3 regions of the Micromonospora sp. IBSANI012 genome follow, and region 3 is predicted to be linked to each of the others. Evidence: predicted binding sites of a transcription regulator. Region 3 holds the regulator's gene; each other region holds the start of a gene.
What was found. The regulator HrcA, encoded in region 3, represses chaperone genes, less so after heat shock. The targets are predictions, from matches to a motif close to GGTTNGCACNCTCNNNNNGAGNGTGCNAACC.
Positions count from the first base shown of each region.

Region 1: a site for HrcA is predicted at 6,636-6,666, ahead of groES (co-chaperone GroES). Genes of this name have one in related genera too.
Region 2: a site for HrcA is predicted at 1,872-1,902, ahead of groL (chaperonin GroEL). Genes of this name have one in related genera too.

Region 1 is NZ_CP199933.1:5,772,174-5,782,696, reverse strand. It holds gene ACTWM8_RS26680 (DUF1707 SHOCT-like domain-containing protein) at 1-117, opposite strand, end outside; gene ACTWM8_RS26675 (ROK family protein) at 162-1,343, opposite strand; gene ACTWM8_RS26670 (sugar ABC transporter permease) at 1,363-2,622, opposite strand; gene ACTWM8_RS26665 (ATP-binding cassette domain-containing protein) at 2,619-3,443, opposite strand; gene ACTWM8_RS26660 (sugar ABC transporter substrate-binding protein) at 3,477-4,574, opposite strand; gene ybaK (Cys-tRNA(Pro) deacylase) at 4,819-5,298, opposite strand; gene ACTWM8_RS26650 (THUMP-like domain-containing protein) at 5,327-6,514, opposite strand; gene groES (co-chaperone GroES) at 6,802-7,116, shown strand; gene groL (chaperonin GroEL) at 7,187-8,833, shown strand; partial or broken gene ACTWM8_RS26635 (molybdopterin-binding oxidoreductase) at 8,959-9,450, shown strand; partial or broken gene ACTWM8_RS26630 (molybdopterin-dependent oxidoreductase) at 9,652-10,523, shown strand, end outside.
Region 2 is NZ_CP199933.1:4,332,765-4,343,287, forward strand. It holds gene ACTWM8_RS19995 (phosphotransferase family protein) at 1-244, opposite strand, end outside; gene ACTWM8_RS20000 (SUKH-4 family immunity protein) at 431-964, opposite strand; gene groL (chaperonin GroEL) at 2,000-3,571, shown strand; gene ACTWM8_RS20010 (BON domain-containing protein) at 3,717-4,253, opposite strand; gene ACTWM8_RS20015 (inorganic diphosphatase) at 4,268-4,780, opposite strand; gene ACTWM8_RS20020 (hypothetical protein) at 6,105-6,242, shown strand; partial or broken gene ACTWM8_RS20025 (IS6 family transposase) at 6,427-7,117, opposite strand; partial or broken gene ACTWM8_RS20030 (IS5 family transposase) at 8,014-8,864, opposite strand; gene ACTWM8_RS20035 (IS701 family transposase) at 8,975-10,216, shown strand; gene ACTWM8_RS20040 (VOC family protein) at 10,221-10,523, opposite strand, start outside.
Region 3 is NZ_CP199933.1:5,170,077-5,180,599, reverse strand. It holds gene ACTWM8_RS23870 (sugar ABC transporter substrate-binding protein) at 1-506, shown strand, start outside; gene ACTWM8_RS23865 (carbohydrate ABC transporter permease) at 503-1,489, shown strand; gene ACTWM8_RS23860 (carbohydrate ABC transporter permease) at 1,501-2,334, shown strand; gene ACTWM8_RS23855 (MOSC domain-containing protein) at 2,455-3,099, shown strand; gene ACTWM8_RS23850 (hypothetical protein) at 3,167-4,030, opposite strand; gene ACTWM8_RS23845 (enoyl-CoA hydratase-related protein) at 4,128-4,910, opposite strand; gene hemW (radical SAM family heme chaperone HemW) at 4,930-6,153, shown strand; gene ACTWM8_RS23835 (DUF4870 domain-containing protein) at 6,197-6,832, opposite strand; gene hrcA (heat-inducible transcriptional repressor HrcA) at 7,067-8,089, shown strand; gene dnaJ (molecular chaperone DnaJ) at 8,166-9,308, shown strand; gene ACTWM8_RS23820 (16S rRNA (uracil(1498)-N(3))-methyltransferase) at 9,310-10,044, shown strand; gene ACTWM8_RS23815 (SDR family NAD(P)-dependent oxidoreductase) at 10,188-10,523, opposite strand, start outside.

The DNA.
Region 1 (10,523 bases), 600 kb from region 3:
CGCGGCGACGCGATCGGAGAACTCGTCCAGGGTGAGCCGCCCCGCGCCGGTGTGCCGTTGCAGCTCGGCCACCACCCGGTGCCGGTCGTCGTCGGAGGCGCGCAACTGGACGTCCACGTGCGACAGGGTACGCAGGCCGGGGCGTCGGCGGGAGCCGCCGGTCAGCCGGCGTCGAGCGGGTCGGCGAGGAGCCGTTCGAAGGCCAGCTCCGCCGCGCCGATCAGCGCCGCGTCCGCGCCGAGCTTGGGGGTGCGCAGCCGGACGTGCTCCAGGCAGGCGGGCAGCCCCATCGAGTTGAGCCGGCTGCGGACCTGGGCGGCGGCGGCCAGATAGAGGTCGCGCATGGTGCCGCCGAAGATGACCATCTCCGGGTTGAAGATGTTGACCAGGTTCGCCACCCCGAAGCCGAGCCAGTCGCCGGCCCGGCGTACCGCCGTCTGGGCCCGGGCGTCGCCCCGGTCCGCGGCGTCGAAGACGGCCAGCAGCGCGTCCCGGCCGCGGGCGTCCGACCGGCCGGCGGCGCGGAGCAGCCCGTGCTCGCCGATCTCGGTCTCCCAGCAGCCCCGGGAGCCGCACTCGCAGGGGACGCCGTCGCGGACCACCACCATGTGTCCGACCTCGCCGCCGTACCCGCCGTGGCCGGTGAGCCGCCGCCCGCCGGCGATGATGCCGGCGCCGACGCCGACGTCGCCGTACAGGTAGATGACGTTGTCGCAGCCGGCGGCGACGCCCCGGGCATGCTCGGCGAAGGCGGCCATGTCCGCCACGTTGCCCACCGTGACGGGTACGTCGATGCCCAGCTCGGCGGCGAGCGAGGTGCCGATCGGCTCGTCCACCCAGCCGGTGGCCGGGCCGAGCCGGACCAGCCCGTCGTCGCGGCGGACCATGCCGCACACCGCCACCCCGGCGCCGACGCAGAGCGAGCCGGGCGCCACGTGCTGGTGCATCTCCTTGAGCGCGCCGGCCAGCAGCGGCGCGGTCTCCCCGGCGTCCAGGCCGCGCGGTCGGTCCAGGTCCCGGCGGTCGAGCACCTCACCGCCGAGACCGACCCGCGCGGCCCGCAGCCGGTCCACCTCGATGCTGTACGCGTACGCGTAGACCCGGGCCGACTCGGGCCGGACGACCAGCGACGGCCGGCCGGCGCGACCGGTCTCCTTCGGCGTCCCCTCGCTGACCAGCCCGGCGCCGGCCAGGTCGGCGGTGAGCGCGCCGATGGTGCTGCGGTTGAGCCCGAGGGTGGTGGTCAGTTCCGCGCGGGAGGTCGCGCCGTGGACGTGCACGTGCCGCAGCAGAGCCCCGAGGTTCTGCCGCCGGATCTCGTCCTGGCTGGGTCCTACCCGCATCGTTCCTGGTACTCCGTCATCAGCGCGTGCCGGTGGCGACGGATCGGCGCCGCGACAGCGCGTCGACGCCCGCGGCCAGCAGCAGCACCAGTCCGGTCGAGGTGTACTTGAGGCCGGAGCTGAGGTCCAGCAGGCCCATCCCATTGATGATGACAGCCACCACCGCGCCGCCGAGTACCGCGTGGATCATCCGCCCCTTGCCGCCGAAGAGGCTGGTGCCGCCGATGACCGCCGCACCGACCGCGTAGAGCAGGACGTTGCTGCCGCCGGTGTTCGGGTCGACCGAGCGGTCCTTGCTGGCGGCGATGATGCCGCCGACGGCCGCCATGCTGGAGCAGATGACGAAGGCGGAGATCTTCAGTCGGTCCACGTTGATCCCGGCCCGCCGGGCGGCCTCCGGGTTGCCGCCCACCGCGTACAGGTGCCGGCCGTACGCGGTGCGGTTGAGCACGAAGGTCCAGAAGACCAGCAGGGCCCCGATCAGCGGTACGACCACGGGCATCCCCCTGGTGGAGCTGATCGCCGTGTTGATGCTGCGTTCCTGGTTGAGGACATAAACGGCGCAGCCGAGCAGGAGGGCCAGCCCGGCGACCCGGGCGGCCACCACGGCGACCGGCTCGGTGACCAGGCCCCGGGTGGCCCGGTTGCGGTGGCGCAGGAACTGCACGACGCCGTACCCGGCGACGGCGACGCCGGCCAGCAGCCACCCGATCGCCGGCGGCACGTAGTTGTTCTCGATCGCGATGATCACCTGGTCGTCGATCGAGATGTTGGTGCCCTCCTTCATCAGGAGCAGCACGATGCCCTGGAAGGCGAGGAAGCCGGCCAGGCTGACCAGGAAGGACGGGATGCCGACCTTGGCCACCAGGAAGCCGATGGTCAGGCCGATGAGGACACCGGTGCCGATGGCGGCGATGACCGCGACGTACCAGGGGTAGCCGAGCACGCTGAGCACGTTGGCCAGCACGGTGGCGCAGACGCCGCTGGCGAAGCCGGCGGAGAGGTCGATCTCGCCGAGCAGCAGCACGAAGATCAGGCCCATCGCGATCACGGTGACCGCGGCGCCCTGGGTGAACAGGTTGGCGAAGTTGGCCGCCGAGAAGAAGACCGGCCGGACGGTCGCGAAGGCCAGGCAGAGCACGGTGAGGCCGATGACGGCCGGCAGCGAGCCGAGGTCGCCCCCGCGTACCCGGGCGAGGTAGTCGCGGACGTGGTCGCCGACGGTCGGCGCCGGGGTGCCGGCCCCGCGCCCGTCCCGCCGCAGGAGGGTGGTGGTCATCGGACTGCTCCCGGGGTCAGGTGGGCTGGCTCGCTGCCGTCGCGCGTGCCGCCGGCGTCCGGCTCGGCGCCCAAGCCGAGGTGGCGGGAGCGGCCGGTGGTGATCAGCTCGACGACCTGCGAGTGGGTGATGTCGGTGGTCTTCACCTGGGCGACCATCTGGCCGAGGTAGAGCGCGGCGATCCGGTCGGAGATGGCGAAGACGTCGTTCATGTTGTGCGAGATGAGCACCACAGCCAGGCCGTTGTCCGCGAGCCGGCGGACTATCTCCAGGACCTGGGCGGTCTGCGCGAGGCCGAGCGCGGCGGTCGGCTCGTCGAGGATGACCAGCCGGCTGTTCCAGAGCACGGCCTTGGCGATGGCGACGGTCTGTCGCTGGCCGCCGGAGAGGCTGGAGATGTGCTGGCGCAGCGACTTGAGATTGCGCACGCCCAGCCCGGCGAGCGTCTCGGCGGCCATCTGCTCCATGGTGGGTTCGTCGAGCACGATCCCGCGGCGCTTCTCCCGTCCGAGGAACATGTTCTGCACGATGTCGAGGTTGTCGCAGAGCGCGAGGTCCTGGTAGACGACGTCGATGCCCAGGGCGGCGGCGTCGCGGGGGCTGCTGACGGTGACCGGGCGGCCCTCGAAGAGGAACTCGCCGGCGTCCGTCGGGTGGATACCGCTGATGCACTTGACCAGGGTGGACTTTCCGGCGCCGTTGTCGCCGACCAGCGCGGTCACCTCGCCCGGGTGAACGGAGAGAGCGACGTCACGCAGGACCTGCACGGGACCGAAGCTCTTGTCGATCCCGCGCAGTTCCAGCAGGGGGGTCGCGGACACGGGGTTCTCCTTTGCGCGTCGGCAGGGGTGCCGTCAGTTGACGCCGGCGGCGGCGCAGAGCTTGGCGTACTCCCCGGAGCAGACCTCGTCCTTGGTGACGAAGCCGTCGGCGATCACATCGGCGACGTCGTCGGCGTAGATGGCCTTGGGGGTGAGCAGGATGGCGTCGACGGCGCGGTCGCTCTCCGGATCCCGGACCGTCTGGCCGGTCTCCTTCCGCTCCCCGTTGGCCAGCGCGATGGCCAGGTCGGCGGCGGCCTTCGCCTCCTCCTTGATCGCCTTGTAGACGGTCATGCACTGGTCGCCGGCGAGGATGTTGCGCAGGCCCTGGGCGGTGGCGTCCTGGCCGGTCACCGGGATCCTGCCGTTGAGCTTGTTCTTCTTCAGCACCGAGATGGCCGCGTTGCCCAGGCCGTCGTTGGCCGCGAGGACGCCGTCGATCCGGCCCTCGGTCTGGGTGAGCATCTGCTCGAAGATGACCCCGGCCTGGGCGTTGTTCCAGTCGGGCACCCACTGGTCCGGGCCCTTGCGGAACTCCTCGGCGTCGAACTTCGGCTTGAGGATCGAGTCGTAGCCGCTCTTGAACAGGGTGGCGTTGTTGTCAGTCGGTGAACCGTTGAGGAAGGCGACGACCGGCTTCCGGGCGCCCTTCTCGGTCAGGCACCTGGCCAGGCCCTGGCCCTGGAGCTTGCCCACCGCCTCGTTGTCGAAGCTGACGTAGTACTGCGCCGAGCCGCCGAGGGTGAGCCGGTCGTAGTCGATGGTGGCGATGCCCTGCGACCGCGCCTTCTCCAGCACGGCCTTGCCGGTGCCGGAATCGAGATTGACGATCATCAGGACCGTCGCCCCATTTGTGATCATCTGCTCTGCGATGTTGGAGAACTGGCTCTTGTCACCCTGCGCGTTCTGGATGTCGGAGTCGATTCCGGCGGCGTCGAACGCCTCCTCGAGGAACCTGCGGTCCGCGCCCTCCCACCGGGCGGAGGACTTGCTGTCGGGCAGGATCACGCCAATCTTCGGTTTCCTGGCGCCACCGGCCGCGCTGCCGCTGGTGAGCTGGTCGCCGCAACCGGCCACGCCGTTGGCGGCCAGCACGCCGACGACGGTGAGTGCGAGGAGGCCCTTGCGCATCTGCACGGGTCCTTTCGGGGTGGGTGGTGGCAGGCTGGTTTGTTGTGAGCGGCAACGTATTGCCACCCGTGTCGGCGACGCAAGACTGCCAGCTCACGAGTTTGGCGGACCGCCGTAACGATCCCGTAACGCGGGAAAAGGCGCGATCTCCGCGAGTCCGATCCGCTCTTGCCGTTAGACGAGTTTCGGTGTGGAGAATCGTTTCCACACCGGTGCCGATTTCTTTTCCGGCAGCCGGAACTGATCAGTGGGCGGCGAGCGGGGCGGTGGTGGCGTCGGTCAGCGCGACCAGATCGGCCGCGGCCAGTTGGAGCTGGAGGCCGCGACGGCCGGCCGAGACGTAGATGGTGTCGTACGTCAGCGCCGAGGAGTCCAGCACCGTGGGCAGCCGCCTGCGCTGGCCGAGCGGGCTGATCCCACCCCGGACGTAACCGGTGGCCCGCTCGGCGGCCGCCCGGTCAGCCATCGTCGCCCGCTTGCCGCCGACGGCCGCGGCCAGCGCCTTGAGGTCCAGTTCGCCGGTGACCGGGACGACGGCCACCGTCAGCGCCCCGTCCACCTCGGTGACCAGCGACTTGAACACCCGCTCCGGCGGCACCCCGAGCGCCTCGGCGACCAGCGCGCCGTAGTTGGGCGCGTCGGGGGAGACGTCGTACGGGTGGGTGCTGTGCCGGATCTTCCGCTTCGCCAGCAGCGCCGTCGCCGGAGTGCCCTGTCCCGCCATGCCGGTCACGCTAACCGGACGCCGGACGTCAGCTCGCGACGGGCCGGCAGAGCAGCACGGTCGGCGCCCCGGCGACCCGGGTCAGCACCAGGCTCGCCGCCGCGTCGCCGGCCAGCCTGAGGTCGCGGCGCAGCTTCTCCGGCTCCAGCGCCGAGCCGCGCTTGAGGATCTCCACCCGGCCCACCCGGCGCTCCCGCAGCAGCGCGCGCAGCCGCTTGAGCGAGAACGGCAGCACGTCGGTGACCTCCAGGCAGCGGGCGAACGGGGTGGCGGTCGGGTTGTCCGCGTACAGGTAGGCGATGCTCGGGTCGGCGATCGTCGCGCCGAGGGTGTCGGCCAGCTCGGCGACCAGGTGCGCGCGGACCACGGCCGGGTCCGGGTCGTACAGGAAGCGGCGGGTCGGGCCGACGGCCGCCTCCGCCGCGCCCGAGCCGGTGAGCCGGTGCGCGACGTCGCCGCGCAGCACGGTGGCCCGCCGGGGCACCTCGGCGAGCCGGCCGCACCAGAGCGCCGCCTCGACCAGGTCGCCGTCCGCGCTCACCCACTCCGCCTCGGCGCCCGCCGGGATCAGCGCGTGGTCGATGCCGGGGGCCACCTTCACCACCGTGTACGGCACCCGCTCAGCCAGCCGGATGACGAAGTCCCAGGGTGGGGAGTAGGCGTTCGGGTCGAAGATCCGCCGGCCGGTGCCCGCCCGGCGTCGTGCCGGGTCGCAGAACACCCCGTCCACCCGGGTCACGTCGAACGCCGTCGCGTCGCCGCACTCCACGGTGAACTCCTCGGCCAGCCCGGCCGCCTCGGCGTTCGCGGCGGCCATCATGGCGGTCACCGGGTCGGCCTCCACCCCGTACACCCGGATGCCGGCGCGGGCGGCGGCGAGCGCGTCGGCGCCGAGGCCGCACCCGAGGTCGGCGAGGGTGCGCACGCCGGCGGCGCGCAGCCGCGCGGCGCGCCGGTCCGCGACCGGCCGGCGGGTGGCCTGCTCCAGCCCGGCCCGGGTGAGGAACATCCCGACGGCCTCCGGCCCGAACTTGCCCACCGCCCGGCGGCGCAGCTCGGCCTGGGTCAGCGCGGACGCGGCCAGCCCGGCCGGCACCCCGGCGGCGCGCAGCGCGGCGGCCGAGGCCAGCGGGTCGCCGCCGGCCAGCTCGGCCGCCGCGGCGAGCGCGGCCGACCCCTCGGGGGTACGCAGCGCGGCGAGCTGGTCGATGTCCACGCGCCCATTCTCCCGACCCGCCCCGCGCCGTCCGACCGGCCCCTGCCGCGTCGATCGTGGCCGTGCGGACGCGACGCGCTGGCACTCTCCTTGACGGAGTGCTAGCCGAGGAATAACCTGCGATTAGCACTCTCACCCTGAGGGTGCCAGCTCCCGGGCCATCCGGCGCGGGCGCTGAACGCCAGGCGGACCGGCACCCGCGACGACGGCCCCGCCCGGTGGCATGTGGCAGATTGACGCTGGTCGGCCCCGGTCGACCGGCAACGAAACCAGTACCCCAGGAGGGTATGCCCGTGACTACCGCGACCAAGGTTGCGATCAAGCCGCTCGAGGACCGGATCCTGGTCCAGGCGAACGAGGCTGAGACCACCACGGCGTCGGGCATCGTGATCCCCGACACCGCCAAGGAGAAGCCGCAGGAGGGCACCGTCCTCGCTGTCGGCCCGGGCCGCATCGACGACAAGGGCAACCGGATCCCGGTTGACGTGAACGTCGGCGACACCGTCATCTACTCGAAGTACGGCGGCACCGAGGTCAAGTACGCCGGCGAGGAGTACCTGGTGCTCTCCGCCCGCGACGTCCTCGCGGTCATCGAGAAGTAAGCAACCGATCAGTGTCGTTGCCCCGGTCCGGCTCGCCGGGCCGGGGCAACGGCGCTTCGAAGGGACATTCATGGCGAAGATCCTGAGCTTCTCGGACGACGCCCGGCACCTGCTCGAGCACGGTGTCAACGCCCTCGCGGACACGGTCAAGGTCACCCTCGGCCCGCGCGGGCGCAACGTCGTCCTGGACAAGAAATTCGGTGCGCCCACGATCACCAACGACGGCGTGACCATCGCCAAGGAGATCGAGCTCACCAACCCCTACGAGAACCTCGGCGCGCAGCTGGTCAAGGAGGTGGCGACCAAGACCAACGACGTCGCCGGCGACGGGACCACCACCGCGACCGTGCTGGCCCAGGCCATGGTCCGCGAGGGCCTGCGCAACGTGACCGCCGGGGCCAACCCGTCCGGTCTCAAGCGGGGCATCGACGCGGCGGCGGCCAAGGTCTCCGAGGCGCTGCTCGAGCGGGCCGTCGAGGTCTCCAGCAAGGAGGCGGTCGCGAACGTCGCGACCATCTCCGCGCAGGACGCCACCATCGGCGAGCTGATCGCCGAGGCGATGGAGAAGGTCGGCCGCGACGGTGTCATCACCGTCGAGGAGGGCTCCGCGCTCACCACCGAGCTGGAGGTGACCGAGGGTCTGCAGTTCGACAAGGGCTTCATCTCGCCGAACTTCGTCACCGACGTGGAGTCGCAGGAGTCGGTCCTGGAGGACCCGTACATCCTGATCACCACGCAGAAGATCTCGGCGATCGAGGAGCTGCTGCCGCTGCTGGAGAAGGTCCTCCAGAACAACAAGCCGCTGCTGATCATCGCCGAGGACGTCGAGGGCCAGGCGCTGTCGACCCTGGTGGTCAACTCGATCCGCAAGACCCTCAAGGTCTGCGCGGTGAAGGCCCCCGGCTTCGGCGACCGCCGCAAGGCGATGCTCCAGGACATGGCGATCCTGACCGGTGCCGAGCTGGTCGCCCCGGAGCTGGGCTACAAGCTCGACCAGGTCGGCCTGGAGGTGCTCGGCACCGCCCGGCGCGTCGTGGTCGACAAGGAGAACACCACCGTCGTCGACGGTGGCGGCCAGTCCTCCGAGGTCGCCGACCGGGTCGCGCAGATCCGCAAGGAGATCGAGGCCTCGGACTCCGAGTGGGACCGGGAGAAGCTGGCCGAGCGGCTGGCGAAGCTCTCCGGCGGCATCGCGGTCATCAAGGTGGGCGCGGCGACCGAGGTCGAGATGAAGGAGCGCAAGCACCGCATCGAGGACGCCATCGCCGCGACCAAGGCCGCCGTCGAGGAGGGCACGGTGCCCGGTGGTGGTGCCGCCCTGGCGCAGATCCTGCCGGTGCTCGCCGACGACCTGGGCCTGACCGGTGACGAGAAGACCGGCGTCTCGATCGTCCGCAAGGCGCTGGTCGAGCCGCTGCGCTGGATCGCCCAGAACGCCGGTCACGACGGCTACGTGGTGGTGCAGAAGGTCGCCGGCAAGGAGTGGGGCAACGGCCTCGACGCCGCCACCGGCCAGTACGTCGACCTGGTGAAGTCCGGCATCATCGACCCGGTGAAGGTGACCCGCAACGCGGTCACCAACGCCGCCTCGATCGCCGGCCTGCTGCTCACCACCGAGAGCCTCGTGGTGGAGAAGCCGGAGAAGGCCGAGCCGGCCGCCGCCGGTGGGCACGGCCACGGCCACGGTCACGGCCACCAGCACGGCCCGGGTTTCTGACCCACGGCGTACGCCGACTCAGGGCGCACCGTCTTCGGAGACGGTGCGCCCTGACGCGTCTGCGGGGGATTACGGAACGCTGACGTGGTTGGCGGTCGGTCCGGTTGATCGACAACACTGGTCCGATGAGCACCACGCCCCGCGGCCTCGCCGCGCTCGCCGGGATCACGGCCGCCGCCGTGGCCATCGGTGTCGCCGAGCCGGTCGCGGTCCTCACCGGCCCCCGGTCCGCCCCGCTGATCGCGGTCGGCGGGCTGGTCGTGGACGTCGTACCCGAGCCGTTGAAGCAGTTCGCCATCACCCTGTTCGGCACGTACGACAAGATCGCCCTGCTGGTCGGGACGGCGCTGCTGCTCGCCGCGTTCGCCGCGCTGCTCGGGCTGCTGGCGGTCCGCCGGCTGTGGATCGGCCTGGCCGGCATCGCGGCCTTCGCCGCCCTCGGCGTGGCCGCCGCCCTCACCCGGGCCGGCGCGGACGCCGCCGACGCGCTGCCCTCGCTGGTCGGGGCGGGGCTGGGCGGGTTGGTGCTCTGGGCCTTCCTCGCCGGCCCGCTGGAGGTCGACCCGTGGCCCTGGACCCCGCCGAAACCCCTGCCCGGCCCGTCGACGCCGCCGGCCGCGCCCGACCCGGAGACCCCCGGCCCTGCGTCGGCCGGCGCGGAGACCGCCGGCTCTGCGCCGGCCGGTCCGCACGCCGGCAGCTCTGGGTCGGTCGATGCGGACACGGCCGGTCCTGTGCCGGTCGACGCGGGCGCGATGGGCGGCCCGGCTTCGGTGACTGGTCCGCCGGCCGGGCGGGAGCCGTTGGAGAGCACCGACCCGGAGTCGCGGCGCCGGTTCCTGCGCGGGGTGGGCGTGCTGGCCGGCGGGGCCGCCGTGGCCGGGCTGGGCGGGCACTGGCTCGCCGGTCGCCGGGGCGTCTCGGCGGCCCGCCGGGCGGTCGCGCTGCCCACCCCGTCGGCGGCGGCCCCGGTCGTCCCGGCCGGCGCCGACCTGTCGCTGGCGCAGCTCGCCCCGTACGTCACCTCGAACGCCGGGTTCTACCGGATCGACACCGCCCTGGTGGTGCCGCAGGTCGACCCGGAGACCTGGCGGCTGCGGATCCACGGGCGGGTGCGCAACCCGATCGAGCTGAGCTTCGCCGACCTGCTCGCCCGGCCGATGGTGGAGCGGTACGTGACCCTGGCCTGCGTCTCCAACGAGGTGGGCGGGGACCTGATCGGCAACGCCCGGTGGTTGGGCGTACCCCTCAAGGAGCTGCTGGACGAGGCGGACCCGGAGGAGGGCGCGGACCAGGTGGTGGGGCGTTCGGTCGATGGCTGGACCTGTGGCACCCCGACGGCCGTGCTGCGGGACGGGCGGGACGCCCTGCTGGCGGTCGGGATGAACGGCGAGCCGTTGCCGGTCGAGCACGGCTTCCCGGTCCGGATGGTGGTGCCCGGCCTGTACGGCTACGTCTCGGCGTGCAAGTGGGTGACCGAGCTGGAGCTGACCAGCTTCGCCGACTTCGACGCGTACTGGGTGCCGCGGGGCTGGTCGGCGCAGGGGCCGGTCAAGACGCAGTCCCGGATCGACACGCCCCGCCCGCGCAACCGGCTCACCACCGGCCCGGTCATGGTGGCCGGGGTGGCCTGGGCCCAGCACCGGGGGATCAGCCGCGTCGAGGTACGCGTCGACGGCGGCCCGTGGCG
Region 2 (10,523 bases), 840 kb from region 3:
GGCGGCCGAGCGCCGTCCCGGGGAGGGCGGCGAGCGCGAGCACGGGCGGCTTGCGCCACAGGATCTCCGGATTAGGGACCGGCGCCATGGCCATCGCCTCGACCTCGACATCGGTGCCGGTCTGATCAGCGTCGATCTTCAGGAACACGTCGTCGACGCGCAGGGTCGCGCGCTCGTGGTGGGCGACGACGACCTCGACCTCTTCCACGTCGGCCAGTGTCGCGGAGATGACCACCGACGTCACCGGTTTATTGCGTGCGACTGCGCGGTCGACTGCGTCCCGCTGCCCGGTCGCCTGCCCGACTCGCTCACATCGGCACGAGCGCGCACCCCGCCCACCGATCAGTCTGCCGAAGCGACGTACGGAGCGTGGTGATCGCCGGCGCACTGCAGTGCACGACAGACAGGCAGAAGAGGATGTCTGCATCGATCAGTAAAGCCACCGGTCGAGCACTGCGGGCCAGAAGTGGGTTGCATGGTCGCCGTCCCCGAACGCGGGCGGGTCAAGGGCCCTGATCCGCTCCAACAGGTCGGCGAGCTCCGCGAGCGCTTCCTCTTCGGCCTGTCCGTCTTCGTCCCAGCGGCCGATGACGGTTGAGCTGGTCAGCCAGCTACCAACCATGTGCAGCGAACACAGCCAGTGGGTGATCGTTGAGTTGACGAACCAGGTGCTGCCGTCCGACGACCATGTCTGCACCTCACCGGTCCCCGGCGCGGCACCGTACACCCAGTCCAGGTCGTCGGAGTTCGCCAACCGGTACATCGTCGGCTCTGCGTGGAATGACACCGCACTCACGAGGTCATCGATCAGCGGTACGCCACAGGAGACCAGCGCGGCCTTCTGCGGCTCGGGAAGCCACCACGTCGCCACGTCCAGCTCGGTAGCACGCATCACCCGCCCAGTACCAGCCCAGGCCGTGACCGCTTCGAACGCGGGAGGCAACGGAAGATCATCAACGGGCACGCCAATGAGGGTAGTCCGGGCAAGGTTCCAAGCACCCCAGTGTTCATGTACCGGCCAGGCATCCGATCATCGGCAGTTGAGGACATCGCTGGCTGACCAGCGATAACCCGAGAAGGTAGACGCCTTCGGGCACGCCGAAGAGGTCACCGAGCAGGAAGCCCAGGTCAGCCTGGCGCCGCTGAGATTGATCTTCGAGAGAGACAGACGCCCGCAGAGACGCACACCTATGACGCGGCCGCATCGCTGGCGCGTCCCAGCCATCGACCCGGCACCTGAAGTTGCTCACCACTGAGGCTCCGGGCGGGTGAACACTTCGGTCTTCTCTGGGAGGTCACACCGCCCCGTCCGTCCGCATCACCGCACGTCGGAGCGCTCGGCGCTGCCTGGCTCCATTGAGCACTCCGGGCGCGGTGACCACTTCGCCAAGCTGCACCCAATCTGCTCCCAGATGCAAGGCCAGGCCGTCCAGCGGCTCCTTACCGCCCTAACCTGCGCATACTCCCCGAGCAGGCGACATGGACAGCCGTCGACTGCTGTGCAATACGGCTGAGCACTCTGGTGTGAACCGGGACGCTGCACCGCCTCTGACCAGCCAAAACGTGGAACCGCAGGTCGGGGCCAGTGCCGTTCAGAGCAGTTCAACGCTGTTGAGTGCAGTTGCGGGCCGTTCAGTGCGACCTGCTGCTCCCAATCTGCTCCCCCGTGCCGGCAGATCTACCCGGTTGGCGTTCGGGATCACCGCTGCCTGGGCGCCCAAGTCAGGGCAGATCGGGGTATGTCTCGTCGATGGCGGCCGGGGCGGCGACGGCCCGCATCGTGTCGGAGTGGTCGACCGGGTGCTGGGGTCCGACCACGGGAGGATGATCTTCGCGTTCCTTGCACTCTCAGGCGGCGAGTGCTAGACCGTAGTTAGCACTCGCCCCTTGCGAGTGCCAGCCGAATGGGATGAGCCCTCTGGTGGGGCGTACACGTACGTCATCGCAGGTCGGTCCGATCAGTGCTGCACGTCAGCACGACGAGTAGAGGACGACGCAGATGGCCAAGTTGATCGCATTCGGTGAAGACGCCCGTCGCGGCCTCGAACGTGGCATGAACATCCTCGCCGACACGGTGAAGGTGACGCTGGGCCCGAAGGGCCGCAACGTCGTGCTGGCCAGCAGCTGGGGCGCGCCCACCATCACCAACGACGGTGTCAGCATCGCCAAGGAGATCGAACTCGACGACCCCTACGAGAAGCTCGGTGCCGAGCTGGTCAAGGAAGTCGCCAAGAAAACCGACGACGTGGCCGGCGACGGCACCACGACGGCGACCGTCCTGGCCCAGGCCCTGGTACGGGAGGGGCTGCGCAACGTCGCCGCGGGCGCGAACCCGATCGCGCTCAAGCGCGGCATCGAGCAGGCCGTGGCCGCGGTGACCGAGGCGCTACGTAACCAGGCCCAGGACGTCGAGACCAGAGCGCAGATCGCGGCCACCGCGTCCATCTCCGCCGCCGACGCAAGCGTCGGTGAACTCATCGCCGAGGCGATGGACAAGGTCGGCAAGGAAGGCGTCATCACCGTCGAGGAGAGCAACACCTTCGGCCTGGAGCTGGAGCTCACCGAGGGCATGCGCTTCGACAAGGGCTACATCTCGCCCTACTTCGTCACCGACACGGAACGGATGGAAGCCGTTCTCGACGACCCGTACCTCCTCATCGTCGAGAACAAGATCTCGAACCTGACCGACCTGCTCCCGATCCTGGAGAAGGTCATGCAGGCGGGCAAGCCGCTGGCCATCGTCGCCGAGGACGTCGAGGCCGAGGCTCTCGCAACCCTGATCGTCAACAAGGTCCGTGGCACCTTCGCGTCGCTGGCTGTCAAGGCACCCGGCTTCGGTGACCGTCGCAAGGCCATGCTGGCCGACCTTGCCGTCCTCACCAATGGTCAGGTCGTCAGCGACACCGTAGGTCTCACGCTGGAAAACGTCACCCTCGACATGCTCGGCCGAACCCGCAAGGTGGTCGCCACCTTGGACGAGACCACCATTGTCGACGGTGCCGGTGACGTGGAGCAGATCGCCGGCCGGGTCGCCCAGCTCCGCGCCGAGATCGACAACAGTGACTCCGACTACGACCGGGAGAAGCTGCAGGAGCGGCTGGCCAAGCTGGCCGGCGGCATCGCGGTGATCAAGGTCGGCGCGGCCACCGAGGTGGAGCTCAAGGAGCGCAAGCACCGCATCGAGGACGCCGTCCGCAACGCCAAGGCCGCCATCGAAGAGGGCCTACTCCCCGGCGGCGGCGTGGCCTTGGCCAACGCCGCGGTCACGGCCTTCGACAAGCTCGACCTTGCCGGTGACGAGGCCACCGGCGCGAACATCGTGCGGGTCGCGTTGACCGCGCCGCTCAAGCAGATCGCCAGCAACGCCGGCCTTGAGGGCGCCGTGGTGGCAGAGAAGGTCAACTCACTTCCCGCCGGCCACGGCCTCGATGCTGCCACCGGCGAGTACGTCGACATGATCAAAGCGGGTATCGTCGAACCGGCCAAGGTGACCCGTTCCGCGCTGCAGAACGCCGCGTCGATCGCCGCGCTGTTCCTGACCACCGAGGTACTCATCGCCGACAAGCCATAGACGCCCGGCGTCGGCTTGCCGGGCAGCGACGACCTTCGGGGCTGTCACAGACCGGGGCCGGCCAGTGCGGCTGCGTGCCGCACTCGCCGGCCCCGTCAAGGGATTGAGCTGTCGTGCCGTCAGGGACGGCAGGGTGGATCTGGAATCAGGCGGCGACGGTGAGATGGTTCTTGACGCTGGTCACGCCGGAACCTGACCACGACACCTTCTCGGCCTGACGGCGTTCGGCCCACGATCGCACGGACCCGCGCAGCGTCACCTCCGCGCCGTTGACATCAGCCTTGATCTGGTGGGAGTCGAGCTGGGCGTTGCGCAGGATCGCCCCGTCGATCGCGGCTTTCAGATCATCGGACGCTGGAGTGGTCGCGATCAGCCTGATGGTGTTGGCGACCGCGGTGACGCCCTTGAAGTACATGACCGCGCGTGCCGCGGCCTCCCGCTGGTACTGCCAGTTGACAGTGCCGGACAGGGTGACCACGTGATCGCGGACCCCTGCCTTGACCGTGTCGGAGGGTACGTCGACCGCCCAGCTGAGCATCTGGTTCGCCGCCTCGGCGATGTCGCTGTCCTTGGCGCCGGACACGCCCGGGTCGCGGACCACGATGTCGTCGGTGACGGCCTGGACGCCGGCTACTCGCATGGCCGCCCGTTTCGCCGTATGCCGCTCGGGCAGGCTGCCCACGTCGCCGGAGAGTGTCACCACGCCGCCGTTTGCGCAGAGGTCGGCTGGCGGGCGCGTTCCTGTGAGCGTCTGATCTCCGCCTCAGATTCGGTCCGGCCTGCCCAGATCCCGCGTTCGACGTCGACGCTTTTGCCCGGCTCCAGGTCCTTGTACACGTCGAAGAAGTGTTGGATCTCCAGCTTGTGGAAGTGTTCCAGATCCGTGATGTCGCCCAGGTGCGCGAGGCGAGGGTCAGCCGTGGGCACGCACAGCACCTTTGGGTCGGGCCCCTTCTCGTCCCGCATCCGGAACATGCCGATGGCCCGGCATCGGATGAGGCAGCCGGGAAAGGTCGGTTCCTGTACCAGCACCAGCGCGTCGAGGGGGTCGGTGTCTTCGCCGAGGGTGTTTTCGATGAAGCCGTAGTCGGCCGGGTACTGAGTCGCGGTGAACAGGGTGCGGTTTAGCCGGATCCGGCCGGTCTGGCGATCCATCTCGTACTTGTTGCGGGTTCCCTTGGGGATCTCGATGGTGACGTCGAACTCCATGCGGCTGCTCCGCCCTTCGGACCTTCAGTCGGTGACCGGCTATCGGCCTGGTCGGTGATGAACACGCCGATCTCGCTGCCGTGCGAGTGTCGAACACCGACAACAACGCGGCGGGCCAGTAGCTGTAACGGCTGGTTCGGCGGGCGAACGCAGGCACCTCGAGAGTGTTCCGCCGCGGTTGGGGCCCGCCGGCCTCCGACCGACGCGGGACCGCTGTGGTAGGTCAGTTCGCCCCGGAGCGAGTGATCAACAGAGGTAGGTGCAGGGCGAGGACCAAGAGCAGTCCCCGGATGCGGCCGGCGCGGCGGCGTATGACGCGCCGGACCCGTTCGCGGTGCATTCGCGCGGTGGGGCCTTCGCGGGGCGCGACGGGCCTGGTCCGGTCCGACACCCGGTCTGCCTCGTCCGCTGAGGCCCGGTGCTTGCGGGCCGACGATGCCGGGTTGGATAGATGTGTGCCCTGTCGAACGCGGCGTGTCCGGTATGCGAGGGACGAGACATCAGCGGGCGTTGCGGCCACGACCCCCAATTGACTTCCTCCACCGCCATGAATGGCGGGGATTCCCTCCGCGCTGCGCGCGGAACGCGCAACGCCCGGGTGGGTTCCTGCTTCACCGCGATCAGCCGGAGCGTGCTCCGGTCTTACGTCCGCTCCACAGGCGTTTTCCGTCTCCGCATGCCCTGCGGCGACGTCTGGTGCGGCGGGCTCCAGCTTGGTTATCGCTGGAGCCCGCCCAGATTTTACCACGGTCAATGACACGCTCGAGGCCTGGCGGCCCCTCCCGTGCGGGCCTTCACCCCCGCCCTCAAGGTCGGAGCACTGGCCCGCATCTTGGTAGCACCAAGCGCGCCAGGCCGAACAAGCGTACGATCGAGTTATCCCGGAATCGACGACATCCCATTCCTGAGGTGCCAGCCACACCGGCCCTACCCCAGGGGATGTCATGTCCGTCAATCGCACCCGAAACGCACCGGCAGACCCGGCCACCACAGCGCCGCCGCGGGCCCCAGCAGGCCCCACCCAGCCAGGCGCCCCCCACCCTGGCGAGCGCCGCCTGGATCAGCCGCGCGAACAGCCTGCCCGGGACGTGTGGAAGACCGACGGGGGCAGCCTGGCTGCCATGATTCCGACCGCGCGGCGGAACCGGGCCCCGATCCTGGGCGCGTGGATCGGAACAGTGATGACAGCAATGAGGGAAGCAGCCACCCGTGTCAGCGTCGGGCGCCGGTTTGCCGCGCACCCATCCCCGCCCTCACCCGACTCCGGCGAACGCCCCGCCGCCGGCACGAAGATCCACGATAGGAAGGAACCAGCATGACACCCATGGTCGACCGCATCCGCACATTCCTGCACAACCCGCAAGGACAACGGCTCACCCGCCAAGCGCGTGAGCAGCTCAACAAGCCCGACAACCAGCAGCGGCTGCGGAAGCTTGCGCAACGACTCCGGCGACGCGGGTGACTCCCGGCGAGCCCGTCAGATAGCCAGAGCCACCATGACACGTCGTCGGCGTCGCCAGTGACGTCAGCAGCGGGACCAGGGCGCGCCGCCGTCCTGGTCCCGGCCTGCGGGGCCTCCAGGACAAGGAACGGCGCCGTTGCGTTGTGGAACCGGTGGACGGGTTGAACCTGGGCAGGGTCCGCGGTCAGATTGCTTGGGCGACTTCGGTGAACGCAGCGGCGACCCGCGTTGTCGGCGGGGCGTCGACCGCGAGTTCGTAGTGGCCGCGTCGAACGTTCTGCATGAAGGCATGTCCGGCGATGATCACCTGTGCTGTCTCCTCCGTTCGCAGCCCATGCATCGGTCTCAGCCGGCGTTTGACCTGGCTGTGATCAGCCTCGATCGGATTATTGGCGTACTGCTCGACGTGGTGCCACGCCGACGGGATCAGCTCGTCGATGACAGCGGGGGTAGACCGCGGCGGCGTCGGTGACCACCTCGCTGGGTGTCACCTTCAACGCCGATAGCGCCCGGCGGAAGAACCTCCGCGCCGCGCCGGCGTCCCGACGCGCCGAGACCAGCACATCGATGACCTGCCCGTACTGGTCGACCGCCCGGTACACGTACCGCCAGACTCCGTTGAGCTTGACGTAGGTCTCGTCGACGTGCCACCTATCGCCTGGTGAATGGCAGCAGAACCGGGCAGCGTCGGCCAACAGCGGCGTGAACCGCTGCACCCACCGGTACACGGTGACGTGATCGACCTCCACGCAGCGCTCGACCAGAAGTTCCTCAACGTCCCGATAGGACAGATTGAACCGCAGATACCAGCGCACTGCGACGACGATCACCTCGGTTGGGAACCGGAAGCCAGCGAACGCCGACTTCGGTGGCAGCCACGAGCGAGGACGAATCAACGACTTCACCGATCAAGCCTGCCTCGATCACGCCAACGCTCAACGCAACAGAGCCTCGACAGCAGCCTGCTGCTACTGCGCCGCGGCGACGAGTGGCTGGACTACCGATACTTCCACTCCTCAGGCCCCGGCCGCCAGCCGGACACATCGGTGCGTAGAAGGCGGCTGACTCCTTCGAGGACGCCGAAGAGGTCGCCGAGCAGGAAGCCCTGGTCAGGGCAATGCCGGTGGGATCGGAGTACCAGCCCGTGGGACCCATGTCGCGCCTGCGCGTTTGGCCGCAGAGTCAGGCGTCGATTCAGCAGCTTCGCTCCTGGCCCGCGGACGGTGCTCGACACGCTTTCGACGCGGGTCGATCGCGGAGCCGCAGCAGAGTGACCACTTCGGTCTTCACTGGGAGTGCAAGCACGCCAGATCGCCACATCGTTGCTGCTCACGGCCTTGGCCGGTGGCGGGCTGCTTGAGCACTTCGGCAAGGATGACCACTTCGTTAGCGTGCACCCAACCTGCTCCCAGCGAAAGCCCCGCCCCGGCCGCAGACTCGTTACCGCCCTGACCTGCGCATACTCCCCACCAGGCGAGATAGAGCGCAGTTGAAGTCTGTTCAGCGCCGTTGAGCACTGCGTGTGAAACGGGACGCCGGATGCACTCTGAGCTGCGAAAATGAGAAGCCGCAGGTAGCGGCGGGTGCAGTTGAGCGCCGTTCGATGCCGTTGAACGCAGTTCAACGCCGTTCAGTGCACCCGGCTGCTCCCGACCTGCTCCCCCGAACCGGGCTCGTACCCGGCCGGCGACCGCCGACGGATCGTGAGCTGCCGGCCCAGTGCCTCGGCACCGGAGGCAGTCTCATGCCGTTAGGCCGTGTCTTCAAAGGGTTACAACCACTGCAGTAGTGCGGCGATGGTGACGGTGGCCTGATACGAGGTGGCGGTCTTGTCGTAGCGAGTCGCCACGCTGCGGCACTGCTTGAGCCGGTTGAAGCAGCGCTCGACGACGTTGCGCCGCTTGTAGAGGTGCTTGTCGAACGCCGGTGGCCGGCCGCCCCGGTGGCCTCGCCGGCGGCGGTTGGCCTGCTGGTCTGCGCGTTCGGGGATCGTGTGCCCTATGCCTCGCCGGCGCAGGTCGGCCCGGATGGCCTTCGAGCTGTAGCCCTTGTCGGCGATGACGTGGTCCGGGCGGACCCGAGGGCGGCCGGGACCTGACCGCCCGACACGGATCGCGGCCATGACCTGGGTGAAGCGGGTGCAGTCGTTGACGTTGCCACCCGACAGCACGAAGGCCAGGGTCCGCCCGAGTCCGTCGCAGGCGAGGTGAATCTTGGTGGTCAGTCCACCTCGACTTCGACCGAGGGCGTGATCTTGTGGTTCGTCCGTTTCTCGGCGCCCCCTTTAGCGCGGAGGGCGTGCTGGTGGGCTCGCACGATCGTGGAGTCCACCGACACCAACCAGTCGATGTCCCCGGCGGCGTCCGCGTCGGCTTGAACCCCGGCCAGCATCCGCTCGAACGTCCCATCCAAGGCCCACCTGCGGAAACGGGTGTAGATCGATTGCCAGGACCCGTAGCGGGCGGGCACGTCCCGCCATGCCGCTCCCGCCCGGATCTTCCACACGATCCCGTTGAGCACTCGCCGATCATCTGCACGCGGGCGACCACCCGTTACCGCCGATGGCAGATACCGGGACAACGACTCCCACTCGACGTCCGACAACTCGTAGCGACGACCCACGCGCTACATCATCCGATATCAAGATCCTTTGAAGACACCGCCTAGTAGCGCTTTGTTAGGTCGGCGTGTCGTTGGGGTGCTCGAAGTGGTCCGGGTAGTTCGATGTTGGGGTGACTCCTGACGAGCTTTCCGTTGTGCGGCAACGGCTTGAGGCGTTCGCCGTGGATGTGTTCACCCCGTTGGTTCGGTCTGATCAGCGGGCCAAGGGTGAGACGTATCTGCGGGGGCTGCTGCTGGACGGGCGGCGTAAGTCGATGCAGCCGATGGCGCAGCGGCTCGGGGTGGATCATCAGGGTTTGCAGCAGTTCGTGACGACCTCGACGTGGGACACCACGGCGGTGCGGATGCGGCTGGCCGCGCGGGCGGTTGAAGTGGTCAAGCCGGTCGCGTGGGTGGTTGACGACACTGGCTTTCCGAAGGACGGCAAGAGCTCGCCGGGCGTGGCCAGGCAGTATTCCGGCACCCTCGGTAAGGTCGCGAACTGCCAGATCGGAGTGAGCGTTCACGCCGTGACCGACACCGCGTCGTGCCCTCTTGACTGGCGGCTGTATCTGCCGACGGTCTGGGACGACGACGCTGTTGACGAGGCCGCCCGTCCCGGGGTGGCCGCGGCCCGGGCCCGCTGCGGCATCCCTGATGAGGAGCGTCATCGCCCGAAGTGGGCGCTGGTGGTGGAGATGCTCGACGAACTGGTCGAGTACGGGCTGCGACCGCCGCTGCTGGCCGCCGACGCCGGCTACGGGGACAACAGCCAGTTCCGCAGTGCCCTGGATGAACGCGGGATCGGTTACATCATGCAGGTCAAAGGCGACGCCCTCGCCCATAAGCCAGACGTGCGGCCAGTCGAGCGGGTCTGGTCCGGGCGGGGTCGCCCACCGACGCGCACCGACCCGCGCTACCCGAAGACGGCGATCAGCCTGGTCGAACACGTCCGCGCCGCCGGACACGCCGCCGCGGAAACGATCACCTGGCGGGAAGGCTCAAAGGGCACGATGAGCTCCCAGTTCGTCTTCCTTCGGGTGCGTCCGGCCGGGCATCGCGTGGCCCGGGACGCCGATGGCCTCCTGCCCGAGCGGTGGCTGATCGCCCAGTGGCCCGACAACGAGGCCGAGCCGGTCAAGTACTGGCTGTCCAGCCTGCCCGCCACCACCAGCCACACCGACCTGATCCGCTACGGCAAGATCCGCTGGCGAATCGAACACGACTACCGCGAGCTGAAGACCGGCCTCGGCCTGGACCACTTCGAGGGCCGCTCCTGGATCGGCTGGCACCGCCACATCACCCTCGTCACGGCCGCGCACCTGTTCATCACTGAACTACGCCTGGACCCAAAAGCGGCTGCGCCGGCCTGACCCTCTACACGGTCATCCGCGAGCTGCAACGACTCCTCGCGACCTGGACCGGCGCCTGCCTCACCTGCCACCAACCCGTGAAACCGCTACATCGGGCGCGCTCGGTCATGTCCCAGGGGCCTGGACCGGCCACCCGGATATCGATATGCATACGGTTCTTGCCGGACTTGCCCTCGGGCACCTTGAGGAAACCAATGGCAGGGCCCCGGCCATCCGGGTCGACGATGGACGCGTTGTCGGGCTCGTCGAAACCGGATTCCTTGACATAGCCGAGGGCCAGCGCCCAGAAGGCAGCGATTCGCTGGGG
Region 3 (10,523 bases):
CCCAGTTCGCCACCGGCAAGGCGGCGATGGCCTTCGCCGGTAGCTGGCAGGGCGGCGCCATCAAGAAGGACAACCCCGACATCGAGAAGGTCTGGGGCACCTTCCCGATCCCCGGCCCGGACGGCAAGCCGGCCCCGGCGTTCGCCGGCGGCTCCGACATCGCCCTCTGGAAGGACAGCAAGAAGCAGGACCTGGCGTGGGACTACCTCACCGTCCTGCTGAACAAGAAGAACGCGAAGACCTTCGCCAGCAGCCTGAACTTCTTCCCGGTGTACTCCGACCAGGTCAGCGGTGGCGAGTACGCCAGCGACAAGATCATGGCCGCGTTCGCCACGACCATGCAGAACACCAAGGTCACCCCGCTGACCCCGAAGTGGGTGGAGGTCAGCCGCACCAAGACGGTGACCCAGGCGATGAACAGCTCGGTGATGAAGGGTCAGAAGACGGTCGAGCAGGCCACCGCCGACGCCGCCGCCGAGATGGAAGGCATTTTGAACAAGAAGTGAGCTTACTGACCAAGAACACCGGGACTGCCGCCGTGCGGAAGACCTCCGCACGGCGGCGGCCCCGCGTGGACCGCCTGCCGTACCTGCTCCTGCTGCCCTGCCTGGTGGTCATCGGGGTGCTGCTGCTCTGGCCGCTCGGCCAGGTGGTGGCGATGTCGTTCTACAAGCTGGACAGCGTCCGGCAGTTGCGCGGCGACCGCGAGTGGCCGTGGGTGGGGCTGGGCAACTACACCCAGATCCTCGGCGACCCGTTCTTCCGTACGGTGCTGCGCAACACGGTGCTCTTCGCCGCCGCGAACGTCGTGCTGACGATGATCCTCGGCACCCTGGTCGGGCTGCTGCTCAACCGGCTCGGCCGGCGGATGGCCACCTTCGTGGCGAGCTGCGTCATGCTCGCCTGGGCCACCCCGGCGCTGACCGGCACCATCGTCTGGAAGTGGATCTTCGACGACACCAGCGGGCTGGTCACCTGGCTGTTCAACAAGCTGCCCGACGGGCTGTCGACCACGCTCTTCGGCCGCAGCGACTGGACCGGGTACGGCTGGTTCAACTCGCCGCTGCTCTTCTTCGCCATCCTCACCCTGGTGGTGGTCTGGCACTCGTTCCCGTTCATCGCGGTGAGCGTGCTCGCCGGGCTCAAGAGCGTGCCGAGCGAGCTGCACGAGGCGGCCCGGGTCGACGGGGCCGGGCCGTGGAAGGTGTTCTGGAAGATCACCTTCCCGTTGCTGCGGCCGGTCTTCGGGATCCTGATCGTGCTCAGCACCATCTGGGACTTCAAGGTCTTCACCCAGCAGTTCGTGCTCGCCGGCGGCACCCAGGACCGGCCGACGTTCATGCTCTCCATCTACTCGTACGCCGAGGCCTTCTCGCCGCCGCCCAAGTACGGCGTGGGTTCCGCGATCGCGGTCATCCTCACCCTGATCCTGCTGGTGGTGACCGGTCTCTACGTCCGCATGGTGCTCAAGCAGGAGGAGGACGCGTGAGGCGCGGCGCGGTGGTGAAGCGGATCGCCCTCAACGGCGCGGGCCTGCTGGTGGCGCTCTTCGCCGCCTTCCCCGTCTACTGGATGGTCGCCACGTCGCTGAAGCCCAACCGGGAGATCTTCTCGTCGACGCCCCGGCCGGTGCCGGCCGAACCGACCCTGGAGCACTACCGGGAGATCCTCACCGGCAACCTGATCCCGGGCGTGACGTTCGCCGACTTCTTCCTCAACAGCGCCCTGGTGGCGGTGAGCACGGTGCTGCTCAGTGGCCTGGTCGCGCTGCTCGCGGCCACCGCGGTGGCCCGGTTTCGGTTCACGCTCCGGACCAGCTTCCTGATCATGCTGCTGGTGGTGCAGATGATCCCGCTGGAGGCGCTGGTCATCCCGCTGTTCCTGATGATCCAGCGGCTCGGTCTCTACAACACCCTGCCCAGCCTGATCCTAACCTACCTCGGCTTCTCGCTGCCGTTCGCGGTCTGGATGCTGCGCGGCTTCGTGGCCGCGGTGCCCAAGGAGCTGGAGGAGGCCGCGGCGATCGACGGGGCCAGCCGGGCCCAGATCTTCCGCCGGATCCTCTTCCCGCTGGTGGCACCGGGCCTGGTCGCGACCAGCATCTTCTCCTTCATCACCGCCTGGAACGAGCTGATCTTCGCGTTGACCTTCGTCAACGACCAGGACAAGTACACCCTGCCGGTGGCGATGACCTTCTTCTTCGGCCGGGACGACACCGCGTGGGGGTCCGTGATGGCCGCCTCGACGCTGTTCACCCTGCCGGTGGTCGTCTTCTTCCTGCTGGTGCAGCGCCGGATGGTCTCCGGGCTGGTCGCCGGCGCCGTCAAGGGCTGAGCAGCGCGGTCAAGGGCTTAGCCCCGCGCTCGTCGAGGGTCGACCGGCGCCGTCAAGGGCTGAGCCGACGGCGGATCGGCGGGTGCCCCGGACCGGGCGTCCACGGCTAGGCTCTGCGCCATGACGGGCAGGCTGGCGGCGGCGAACCTCGGCGTGGTGACCGAGGCGGAGTGGGCGGGCGACGCGAGCGGCCGCACCGGCATCGACAAGCGACCGGTCGACGTCCCGGTGCTGCTGCGCGCCGACGGGGTGGCCGGGGACTTCATCGGCGAGCGGGCCCACCACGGCGGCCCCGACCAGGCGGTCTACGCGTACGCGGGGGAGGACGCCGAGTGGTGGTCGGCGGAGCTGGGGCGCACCGTCCCGCCCGGCGGGTTCGGCGAGAACCTGACCACCTCGGCGGTGGACGTGACCGGGGCGGTCATCGGCGAGCTGTGGGCCATCGGCTCGGCCGTGCTCCAGGTGACCAAGCCGCGCACCCCCTGCACCACCTTCGCCGGGTTCTGGGGCGTACCCGACCTGATCAAGCGGTTCACGGTGCGGGCGGCGCCCGGGGCGTACCTGCGGGTGCTGCGCGAGGGCGAGGTCGGCGCGGGCGACCCGGTCGAGCTGGTGGACCGGCCCGCGCACGGGGTCACCATCGGCGAGGTGTTCCGGGCGATGAACCTCGAACCGGAGCTGCTGCCCCGGCTGCTGGACGCCGCGGAGCTGCCGGAGTCGGTCATGGAGAAGGTCCGTCGCCGGGTGGCCGGCAGCCGCCCCTGACCCGGTGGGGCCTCGGGCGGGCCACACCGTTGGGCCGGCGTCCTGGCCGGGCCGCGAGGTGCCGGGGTCACCCCTCGGCGAAGACCTCCGCCAGCACCTGGCCGTCGGCCGGGCGGCCGTCGGAGACCTTGGCCCAGGTGCCGTCCTCGGCGGTCCACTCCAGGCCGGCGAAGCGGACCCGCTTCACCCCGTGGTCGGGCGCGTGCGACACCAGCCAGTGGGCGTACCGCCAGCCGTCGCGACGGTCGGCGGCGGGCACGGTGAGCCCGGTCAGGGCGGCCACCGTGCCGGTGCCCGGCAGCCCCCAGTCCAGGGTCAGGCCGCGGGTCAGCGCCGCCGCGGCCGCCTCGCCCCGCATGACCGGCGTGCGGCTCACCGTGCAGGCCACCGCGCCGGTCGCCTCGCCGAGCAGGGCCCGGGTCAGCACCTCGGACTCGTCCGCCCACTTCTGGTACGCCGTCGGGAAAGCCGACCGCTGGACCGCCTGGGCCGCGTCGGTGACCCGCATCTCCTCCCAGCCGCGCACCTTCTTCAGCGCGGCGTAGAAGCGGTTGGCCGCGTACCGCTGGTCGCGGATCTGCTGCGGGGTGCCCCAGCCCTGGCTCGGCCGCTGCTGGAACAGGCCGATCGAGTCCCGGTCGCCGCCGGAGAGGTTGCGCAGGCCCGACTCCTGGTACGCGGTGGCCAGCGCGACCACCACCGCCCGCTCGGGCATCTGCCGCTGGATGCCGATCGCCGCGATGGTCGCCGCGTTCGCCATCTGGTCGGCGTCGAGCAGCACCGTGCCGTCGGCCTGGACGGTGCAGGTACGGCTGGCCACGGGGAGCCGGAGCTCGCCGCCGAGCTGACGGACGACGACCCAGACCCCGAGAAGAGCGACGACCGCGAACACGACACCGACTGCGACAATTGCCCGACTTCGCACCCGCACCTCCTGTTTCACGGTCATCCCCAGCGTACGTGCCCGAAAAGGCGAGCCGGGTCGGCCGACCGGTTCACATTTTCGGGAGCAAAGGAAGGAAACGCGCCTAATCCACCGGCACCCAGGCGGCGTTCCTCTTCTCGCGGAAGGCGAGCACACCCTCGCGGCCCTCCTCGGAGAGGAAGTAGCCGGTGGAGAGGGCGGACAGCTCGGCGATCTCGCCGCGCAGGTCGGTGGGGGCCGGGCGGCGCAGCAGGCCCTTCGCCCCGGCCAGCGCCCCCGGCGCGCCGCGCACCAGCGAAGCGCAGTAGCGCTCCACCGCCGCGTCGAGCCCGTCCGCCGGCACCGCCGCGGTCACCAGGCCGATCTCGGCGGCCCGCCGACCGTCGAAGGTGTCCCCGGTCAGATACAGCTCGGCCGCCGCGCGCGGGTGCAGCCGGGGCAGCACCGTGGCGGAGATGACCGCCGGGATCACCCCGATCCGCACCTCGGTGAAGGCGAACGTCGCCTCCTCGGCGCAGACCGCCAGGTCGGCCGCCGCGATCAGGCCCAGCCCGCCGGCCCGCGCCGGCCCGGCCACCTTCGCCAGCACCGGCTTCGGGCACTCCCAGACCGCCGCCAGCACGTCGCCGAGCATCCCGGCCGGCACGCTCCCGCTGGCGTACGCGGCGGCCGTCTCCTTCAGGTCCGCGCCCGAGCAGAAGACCGGCCCGGTGTGGTCCAGCACGATCACCCGGACGGCGTCGTCGGCGACCGCCGCGGCGACCCCGGCCAGCAGCTCGGTCATCAGCGGCGTGGAGAGCGCGTTGCGGTTGTGCGGGCTGTCCAGGGTGAGGGTGGTCACCCCGCGGGCGGTGGCGGCCCGCACGAGGCGGTCGGGAGAGGTCATGCCGGGCACACTAGTGGCCATGCCCGGCGTCCTTCCAGAAGGCGAGACCGTCCCCGTCGACGGGTCGCTGCCCGCCACCGCCCTGCGCGCGGTCGGCGCGCGCGGCTTCGGCGTGTACGTCCACGTGCCGTTCTGTGCCAGCCGCTGCGGCTACTGCGACTTCAACACCTACACGGCGGCCGAGCTCGGCGGCGGCGCCGACCGGGAGTCGTACGCCGACACCGTGCCGGCCGAGCTGGCGCTGGCCGCCCGGGTCCTCGGCGACACCCCGCCGCCCCGGGTGGACACCGTCTTCGTCGGCGGTGGCACGCCGACCCTGCTCCCCGCCGACGACCTGGCCCGCATCCTGGACGGCATCGACCGCACCTGGGGGCTGGCCGCCGACGCCGAGGTGACCACCGAGGCCAACCCCGAGTCGGTCACCCCGCAGTCGTTGCGCACCCTGCGCGCGGCCGGCTACACCCGGATCTCTTTGGGCATGCAGTCCGCGGCGCCCGGGGTGCTGGCGATCCTCGATCGCCGGCACAGCGCCGGCCGGGCGGTCGCCGCCGCACTGGAGGCCCGCGACGCCGGGTTCGAGCACGTCAACCTGGACCTGATCTACGGCACGCCGGGGGAGAGCGCGGCGGACTTCGCCGCCAGCCTCGACCAGGTGGTCGCCGCCGGGGTGGACCACGTCAGCGCGTACGCCCTGATCGTGGAGGACGGCACCCGGCTCGCCGCCCGGATGCGGCGCGGCGAGCTGCCGTACCCGTCGGACGACGTGGCGGCGGACCGGTACCTGGCCGCGGAGGCCGCCCTCGGCGCGGCCGGCTTCTCCTGGTACGAGGTCTCCAACTGGGCCCGCTCGGAGGCGGCCCGGTGCCGGCACAACCTGCTCTACTGGACCGGCGCGGACTGGTGGGGCCTCGGCCCGGGGGCGCACAGCCACGTCGGCGGGGTGCGCTGGTGGAACGTCAAGCACCCCACGGCGTACGCGAAGCGCCTGGCCGCCGGGGAGTCGCCGGGCCTGGCCCGGGAGGTGCTGACCGCCGGCGAGGCGCACATGGAGGACGTCATGCTCCGGCTGCGGCTCGCCTCCGGCCTGCCGCTGGACGCCCTCGACCCGGCGGGTCGGGCGGCTGCCGAGCGGGCGCTGGCCGACGGCCTGCTGGACCCGGCGGGGCACGCGGCGGGGCGGGCGGTGCTCACCCTGCGCGGGCGGCTGCTGGCCGACGCCGTGGTCCGCGACCTGCTGCCCTGATCCCGTGCGGCCCGGCCGGCCCGGGTGGGCCGGCCGGGACCGGTCACTTCTTGAAGGCGTAGCTCGCTGGGTAGCGGTAGACGACGCCCTCGGTGGCCTTCACCCCGCCGATGATGCCGAAGATGATCGGCACCAGAGCGGTCAGGATCGGGATGAAGAAGAGCACCCCGCAGGTGACGATGGCCAGGACGAAGCCGATGATGTTGGCGATCGCCCAGGTGATCTGGAAGTTCAGCGAGGCCGTGGCGTGCGCCCGCACGGTCGGGGACTGCTGGCCCTTGGCGGAGAGTGCGATCAGCGGCGCCACCCAGCCGAGCAGGCTGCCGCCGACGATCACGCCGACCGGGCCGCCGAAGTGCGCGATCAGCGACCAGGTCTTGTCGTCGTCGGTGGCGTAGCCGGCGCCCGGGGCGCCGTACCCGCCGCCGGGAGCGCCGTACCCGCCGGCGGTCGGATAGCCGACGCCCGGCGCGGAGTAACCGCCCGGCGGTGGGTAGCCGCCCGACGGCGGTTGGTCACCGGTGGGTGGCGGATAGCCACCGGGCGGGGGATAGCCGCCCGCCCCGGGCGCCCCGGACAGTGGTGCGGTGGGCGGCTCGTACGACGAGCCGGACGGGGCGGTCGGGTCCGGGCGGTCGCCGGGGTCCCCCGCTCCGGGAGGGCGAGGTGGTTCAGTCATGGACGTCACGGTAGGGGTTGCCGGCAAGCCCTCACCAGAGCGACACCGCCCCGGATGTCCGGATGATCGGCCCTGGCGCGCCGTTCGGGCGGCGGGGCGCACCCGTGGTCCGTCGCTGATCATCGCGTCAGCGGGGACGCCGACGTAGACTGGCACTCGCTACAGTCGAGTGCCAGTGCGCTCGCCCGGGGCGCCTCAGCCGCCCCGGGCCGACGTGCGTCAGGAGGTGGGGAGATGGGTCTCGACGACCGCAAGCTCGCCGTGCTGCGCGCGATCGTCGAGGACTACGTCGCCACGCAGGAGCCGGTCGGCAGCAAGGCCCTGGTGGAGCGGCACCAGCTCGGCGTCTCGCCGGCCACGGTGCGCAACGACATGGCCGTGCTGGAGGAGGAGGGCTACATCCGGCAGCCGCACACCAGTGCCGGCCGGGTGCCCACCGACCGTGGCTACCGCCTTTTCGTCGACCGGCTCTCCCGGGTCAAGCCGCTGAGCCCGGCCGAGCGCCGGGCGATCGAGCGCTTCCTGGTCGGCGCGGTCGACCTGGACGACGTGGTGCACCGCACCGTGCGGCTGCTGGCCCAGCTGACCCGGCAGGTCGCCGTGGTGCAGTACCCGTCGCTGGCCCGCTCCTCGGTGCGCCACCTGGAGCTGGTGCCGATCTCCACCACCCGGCTGATGCTGGTCATGATCGCCGACACCGGCCGGGTCGAGCAGCGGCTGGTGGAGCTGCCCGCGCCGATCCCCGCCGACCACGTCACCGACCTGCGCCGGCTGGTCAACGAGAAGTTGGTCGGCAGCCGGCTGTCGGAGACCCCGCCGCTGGTCCAGGCGCTGGTCGACGAGTCCGCGCCGCACCTGCGCGGGGCGATGACCACGCTCTCCACCGTGCTGCTGGAGACCCTGGTCGAACGGCACGAGGAGCGCATCGCGCTCGCCGGCACCGCGAACCTCACCCGGGGCGGCCTGCTCGACTTCCAGGGCTCGCTGCGCCCGATCCTCGAAGCCCTCGAGGAGGAGGTCGTGCTGCTCAAGCTCATCGGGGAGGCCGAGCCGAGCACCACCCGGGTGCTCATCGGCGACGAGAACGAGATCGACAACCTGCGGGCCGCCTCGGTGGTCAGCACCGGGTACGGCCCGGGCGCGACCATCGTCGGCGGTCTGGGCGTGCTCGGGCCCACCCGGATGGACTACCCCGGCACCATCGCCACGGTGAGGGCCGTGGCACGCTACGTGGGCGAGCTGCTGGCCCAGAACTGATCCAGGGCAGGGGCCGGCACCCGGCTCCGGCCGACGACCGGCGCAACGCGAGACGAACATGAGGACACCGAACGCAGTGGCCAGGGACTACTACGGCATTCTCGGCGTGAGCCGGGAAGCCTCCGACGACGAGATCAAGCGCGCCTACCGCAAGCTGGCGCGGCAGTTCCACCCGGACGTCAATCCGGACCCGGAGGCTCAGGAGAAGTTCAAGGACATCAACGCCGCGTACGAGGTCCTCTCGGACGACCGGAAACGGCAGATCGTCGACCTGGGTGGCGACCCGCTCGCCCCGGGTGGCGGCGGCGCGGGGCCGGGCGGCCCCGGCGGCGCGGGCCCGTTCGTCGGCTTCCAGGACATCATGGACGCGTTCTTCGGCGGCGCCGCGGGCGGCGCCCGGGGGCCGCGGCCGCGTACCCGGCCGGGCGCCGACGCGATCCTGCGGCTGGAGCTGGACCTGCACGAGACCGCGTTCGGCGTCGAGGCGCCGATCACGGTCGACACCGCGGTGCTCTGCACCACCTGCGCCGGCGCCGGCACCGCCGCCGGCACCCACCTGGCCACCTGCGAGGCGTGCGGCGGCCGGGGCGAGGTGCAGTCGGTGCAGCGCACCTTTCTCGGCCAGGTGGTCTCCGCCCGCCCCTGCACCGTCTGCCAGGGGTACGGCACCACCATCCCGCACCCCTGCCCGACCTGCGCCGGCGACGGCCGGGTGCGCACCCGCCGCTCGCTGACCGTCAAGATCCCCGCCGGGGTCGAGGACGGCATGCGGATCCGGCTCGCCCAGCAGGGTGAGGTGGGCCCGGGTGGCGGCACCGCCGGCGACCTCTACGTGGAGATCCACGAGCGGCCGCACGACGTGTACTCCCGCAAGGGCGACGACCTGCACTGCCGGGTCACCGTGCCGATGACCGCCGCCGCGCTCGGCACCCGGCTGACCATCAAGACGCTGGACAGCGAGGAGACGGTCGACGTCAAGGCCGGCACCCAGCCGGGCAGCACGCTGCGGCTGCGGGCCCGGGGCGTGCCGCACCTGCGCGGCACCGGCCGGGGCGACCTCTACGTCCACCTCGACGTGCGGACCCCGACGAAGCTCGACGCCGACCAGGAGAAGATGCTGCGCGACTTCGCCAAGACCCGGGGCGAGGAGGTCGCCGAGCTGACCAAGCAGGGCGGCTTCTTCTCCCGGATGCGCGACGCCTTCAACGGGCACGCCTGAGGTGTCCGCGCCGCTGTTCCTGGTCGAGGCGCTGCCCACCGGCGACACGCTGACCCTGAACGGCCCGGAGGGCCACCACGCGGCCACCGTGCAGCGGCTGCGCGTCGGTGAGGAGCTGCTGCTGGCCGACGGCCGGGGCGGCACGGCCGCCGCCGTGGTCACCACCGTCGGCCGGGGCACCCTCGACCTGCGCGTCACCTCCCGCGGGTACGCCGACGCGCCGGTGCCCCGGATCGTGGTGGTGCAGGGCATCGCCAAGGGGGACCGGGGCGAGCTGGCCGTGCAGGCGATGACCGAGGTCGGGGTGGACGAGATCGTGCCCTGGGCGGCGTCCCGCTCGGTGACCCAGTGGCGCGGCGACCGGGGCGTACGGGCCCGGGACAAGTGGGTGGCGACCGCCCGGGAGGCGGCCAAGCAGGCCCGCCGGCCCTGGCTGCCGGTGGTGGCCGGCGCCCCGGACGAGTCCACCGGGACCGTGGTCCGGCGGATCGCCGGCGCCGGCGCCGCGTTCGTGCTGCACGAGGAGGCCGAGGAGCGGCTGACCACCGCCGAGCTGCCCGACACGGGCGAGATCGTGCTGGTGGTCGGCCCGGAGGGCGGCATCGCCCCGGTCGAGCTGACCGCCTTCGCCGACGCCGGCGCCCGCCCGGTGCGGCTCGGTCCGTCGGTGCTGCGCACCTCCACGGCCGGGGTGGCCGCGCTGAGCGTGCTGGCCACCCGCCTCGGCCGCTGGTAGCCGGCTCGGTCAGGGGCGGGGGAAGACCGGCACCGGCTCCTCCTCCGGCCGCAGGTCCAGACCGGCCGGGCCGATGATCAGCGGGTCGGGCGTGCCGACCACCGCCGGATCCTTGCCCACCGTTTGGCGAGGGCCGGCCGGCGTCAGGTACGCAGGTAGGAAGCGCCGTTGAGGTCGACGATGGTGCCGGAGGCCCACTGCGCCTCGGGGCTGGCCAGCCAGTGCACGGCGGCGGCGATCTCCTCGGGGCGGGCCACCCGGCCGAACGGGCTCTGCGCCCGGATCGCGTCGCCCTGCTCGCCGGTCAGGTGCTCCGTGGTCATGTCGGTCGCCACGAAGCCCGGGGCGACCGTGGCGATCGCGATGCCGTACGGCGCGAGCGCGACGGCGAGGGACTGCCCGAGCGCGTTCAGGCCGGCCTTGCTGGCGCCGTACGCGGGCTGGTCCGGCTCGCCCCGGAACGCGCCCCGCGACGACAC